Regions from separate parts of the Streptomyces yongxingensis genome, predicted to be linked through region 1. Evidence: riboswitches for the same ligand, from Rfam matches in the RefSeq annotation. Region 1 holds a riboswitch; the other holds the start of a gene.
What was found. Region 1 has a riboswitch for S-adenosylmethionine ahead of ACZ6TD_RS06485 (hypothetical protein). Riboswitches for the same ligand answer to the same signal wherever they lie in the genome.

Region 1 (2,189 bases):
CCCGCGCCGGCCTCTCAGGACACCTCGTCCTGGGCGGCCTCCGGAAGCGTGGTGTGGAAGGCCGGGTGGGCGTGCAGCCGCCGCACATAGGCGCGCAGATGCCCATGGCGGGAGACCCGGTCGGCCGCGTCGGCGTCCAGGAGAGGCCGGTGCTCGGTGTCCAACTGGACGAGGGCCACCCACAGGTCCACATCGGCGGCGGTCAGCTCCTCGCCCAGGGCGTACGGCGCGGCCGTCAGCCCGCGGTCGAGCCGGCCGAGGGCGGTCAGCAGCCGCTCCAGCGCCGCGTCCCGGCACTCCGCCTCGGATGCCGTCCCGGCCTGCCGGGCGGCGTGGGTGACGTCCGCGTCGAGAAGGTCCCGGAGGGCGTCGATGTCCGGGGCGAGGGCCGCCGGGCGCAGCCGGGGGCGTCCGGTTCCGCCGTCGTCGCTCAGATGGCCGGCGAGGTCACGCAGGATGTCGGGCGTGTGATTGCTGACGACACGTCCGGTCCAGCCGTCGCACAGCGCGGGCGCGTCCACCGGTCCGTTGTAGCGGTGCCAGGTGGCCTCGTACGCCCCGCGCAGTGCGGCGTACGCCTCGGGGGTGTCGTCCGGGAGCCCGACGAGGGTGGTGGCCACGGTGTCCCGCAGCCCGAGCAGATCGAGGGTGATGGAGACGCGCAGTGAGAGCGGACAGCTCGCGGAGAGATAGAGCCGATAGCGATGCGGCACCGGATAGAAACCACCGGCGAGGTCGACGCCGATGCGGCTGCGGAAGCGGTGCGGTGGCGCGGGCGGGGCGATCCGGGGGCGGGGTGAGCAGGGGTCGGGGTCGAGAAGAGCGGCAGGACCTGAACTGACCGGAAACGTCTCGGACATGGCTCTCCAAGGCAGTGACGAAAAGCCCCGGCCCCGCCGGTTGAGGGCGGCGCCGATGGCGCGACGGAAGGGAAGCCCGCGCGGGGCACCCGCCGGGACGGGGCCGGGACACACCCGACCCCCGGCGCGCGGGCCGCGCTCGGTGACCGTGTCGACTCGGGCCGACTCAGACGGCTGGACTGGAGGCGCTGCAGATGCGCAGCAGATCGATGTGCAGCCGCCTGGTCAGGAGGCGGAGCCGGCGGAGCGGGGACCACGGCCGGGGACGCCGACGGACGCCGTCCCCGTGGCTGTCGGTCCTGGGCATCTCCACCGATCCCATCATCCGGGGCTCGCGGGGCAGCGAGACCGCGCTTGTCCCGTCCACGCCGACGGAACCTGGTCGTCACCCGGGGGCACCCCGTCGCGGGAGAAGGGTTGCCTGTCAACGAGCCGGGGCCGATGACCCACCTGAGCGGGGAGTTCCGCACGGTGGGCGCTGACAATCGTGACCGTCCCTGACAGTGTCGTCGCGCTCCGCGAGGGCGTCAACCCATGCCGGAGTGGCCAACGTCGGCCGACGGTACGTACGGCGCCCTGGCACAACCGGCTCGGAGGGGGCGCGACCGGGTCAGCGGAACGGCCGGTCCGCGCCGTCGACGGCCCGCTCGACGAGGACCATGGCCGCGTCGTCCGTCAGCCGTCCCTCGGTGTGCCGGACCAGGGCGTGGCGCAGCCGGTCCAGGTACTCGGACGGGGTGGCGCAGTCCAGCGTCTCCATGGTCCGGTGCAGCGGAAAGAACTCGTCGCAGTTGTTGCGGGCCTCGACCACCCCGTCGGTGTGCAGCAACAGCCGGTCACCGGGCAGGAACGGAAAGGTCTCGACGCCGATCGCGGGAGGGCCGAGGAACTCCTCGAGGCCGAGCGGTGGCAGCGGGCGGGCCGGGTCCAGGGAGCGCACCTTGCGCTCGCGCATCACCAGGGGCGGCGGATGGCCGCGGTTGATCAGCTGGACCAGCGACTCGTCGGTCACCTGGGCGAGGAGCACGGTGACGAACTGCTCCTCCAGCTCCCGCGGATCCTGTAGCTGGGAGCGGTCCAGCAGCTCGTACTCGCGCGCCAGCGCGGCCGCACAGCGGTGCATCACCTCGGCGAGGTCCTGCTCGTAGTGCACCGCCTCCCGGAAGGCGCCCACGACGGCCGCGGCGGACCGCACCGCGGCCAGCCCCTTTCCCCGTACATCGCCGACGATCAGCCGCACTCCGTAGCGGGTGCACATCGCCTCGTAGAGGTCCCCGCCGATCTGCGCGCCGCGCTCGGCCGCCAGATAGACGCTGGCGGTGTTCACCA
Region 2 (2,189 bases), 6.3 Mb from region 1:
ACCTTCGACCCCCGGGACGTGGGCGTCGAGCGGGCCCCGGTGGAGGCCCTGCGGGGCGCGGACGCCTCGTACAACGCCGATGTGGCCCGCCGGCTGCTGGCGGGCGAGCGGGGCCCGGTCCGGGACGCGGTGCTGCTGAACTCGGCGGCGGCGCTGGTGGCGCTCGAGCGGGAGCCGGGGGACAAGCCCCTGACGGACCGGATCGGGGCGGGTGTGGCGCGGGCCGCCGAGTCGATCGACTCGGGCGCGGCGCGCGACGTCCTGGAGCGATGGGTCCGGGCCACCCACGCCTGAGCGCTCCGCTGAGAGTGGTCTGATATGTCGTCGACGGTCTGCGGCGCCGTCGTGGCTGGTCGCGCCCACGAGGCGGAGCCGCACATCGACACGGCCCAGCGCCCCTTCAGGGCGCCGCCGAACCGCAGCCGACTTGCCCCTGTCCGGTGAACTCCTTACGGCGCCCATGGTCTGTCCGGGATGCGGACAGGGCATGGGCGCCGGCGCCTGACATGGCATACTCCTGCCCAGGTCACGAGCGACAGCGACTACGGCCCCGGCCCGCTGTCCGGCAACCCTCCGTCCGTGGCGGGGTGCCCCGGGTGATGACCAGGCCGCCAGGCAGCGAGGCCGGCGGCAAGCGCGGACCCCTCGCACTAGGGGTCCTGGTGGTCGAGGGAGTTCTTCCGTGATGCAGCGAATGCGCTAGGGCCGAGCGGCCCGTCTCTCCTCAATGTGCTCCGCACGGTGCGGCCGTGCGTCGAGCGATTTTCCGCGCCCTTACGGCTGGCTCGCCGCCTCCGTTTCCGTGCGCGTCACGCATTCATTCGACCCTTTCGGGAGACTTCGCCATGTCCGAGCGCCCTGCTGCCACCGCCTCCGCCTCCGCTTCCGCCACCGCTTCCGCCTCCGCCTCCGCCTCCACCACCGCTGTCGCCGCCTGTGAGCCGCTGCCCGTGCTGGGCAGCGACGTCCTGGTGCCGCTGGTCACCGGCGGTGAGGTGACCTACGCGGCGCTCGACTACGCCGCCAGCGCCCCCGCGCTGCGGCGGGTCTGGGACGACATCGCCGCCTACGCGCCCTACTACGGCAGCGTGCACCGCGGGGCCGGCTACCTCTCGCAGCTGTCCACCGACCTCTTCGAGAACAGCCGTAAGGACGTCGCCGCCTTCCTCGGCTGCCGCGAGGACGACCAGGTCGTCTTCACCCGCTCCACCACCGATTCGCTCAACCTCCTGGCCGCCGTGGCGCCCCGGGGCACCGAGGTCTTCGTCTTCGAGACCGAGCACCACGCCTCGCTGCTGCCGTGGGAGCAGCGGGAGGACGTCACCGTTCGCTACCTCAGCGCCCCGCGCTCCCCACGGCAGGCGGTGGAGACGCTGGAGAAGGCGCTCGCGGGGCGCGCCGGGGGCCCGGCGCTGGTCTGCGTGACCGGCGCGTCCAATGTGACCGGCGAGCTGTGGCCGGTGCGCGAGCTGGCCGCGGTCGCGCACGCCCACGGCGCCCGTATCGTCCTGGACGCCGCGCAGCTTGCCCCGCACCACCCCGTGGACATCGCGGAGGCGGACGTCGACTGGGTGGCCTTCTCCGGGCACAAGCTGTACGCGCCCTTCGGGGCCGGGGTGCTGGCCGGGCGGGCGGACTGGCTGCGGGAGGCCCGGCCGTATCTGGCGGGCGGCGGCGCCAGCCGTAAGGTGACGCGCAGGGACGACGGCGGCGTCGACGTCGAGTGGCACACCACCGCCGCCCGGCACGAGGCGGGCTCGCCGAACGTCATCGGCGTCTACGCGATCGCGTCGGCCTGCAAGGCGCTGACCGAGGCCGGTTTCGAGGGCCTGGTCGCCCGTGAGCGGAAGCTGATCGAGAAGGTGCGGGCGGGGCTGGCCGAGGTGCCCGAGGTGCGGGTGCTCTCGCTCTTCGGCGACGAGGCCCCCCGGGTCGGCGTGCTGTCGTTCGTGGTGGAGGGCTGGAACAGCTCCCACTTCGCGGCCGCGCTCTCCGCGGAGTACGGCATCGGCGTACGCGACGGGCTGTTCTGCGCCCACCCGCTGGTCCGCACCCTGCTGGACAGCGAGCCCGACGAGCCGGGCGAGTGCGGGGCGCCCGAGGCCGCGCCGGGGGAGCGGTCGCTGAACGCGATCCGGGTCAGCTTCGGGGCGGGCACCCCGGACGAGCATGTGGAGCGGTTCGTGGGC

Region 2: it holds a riboswitch for S-adenosylmethionine, as region 1 does, so the genes downstream of both, ACZ6TD_RS34030 (aminotransferase class V-fold PLP-dependent enzyme) here and ACZ6TD_RS06485 (hypothetical protein) in region 1, are expected to answer to the same signal.

Annotation. Positions count from the first base shown of each region.
Region 1 is NZ_CM145717.1:1,624,047-1,626,235, reverse strand. Features, by position in the region: gene ACZ6TD_RS06490 (glutathione S-transferase C-terminal domain-containing protein) at 15-860, opposite strand; gene ACZ6TD_RS06485 (hypothetical protein) at 1,027-1,227, opposite strand; SAM riboswitch class IV at 1,206-1,353, opposite strand; gene ACZ6TD_RS06480 (PP2C family protein-serine/threonine phosphatase) at 1,471-2,189, opposite strand, start outside.
Region 2 is NZ_CM145717.1:7,940,703-7,942,891, forward strand. Features, by position in the region: gene trpD (anthranilate phosphoribosyltransferase) at 1-294, shown strand, start outside; SAM riboswitch class IV at 525-643, shown strand; gene ACZ6TD_RS34030 (aminotransferase class V-fold PLP-dependent enzyme) at 846-2,189, shown strand, end outside.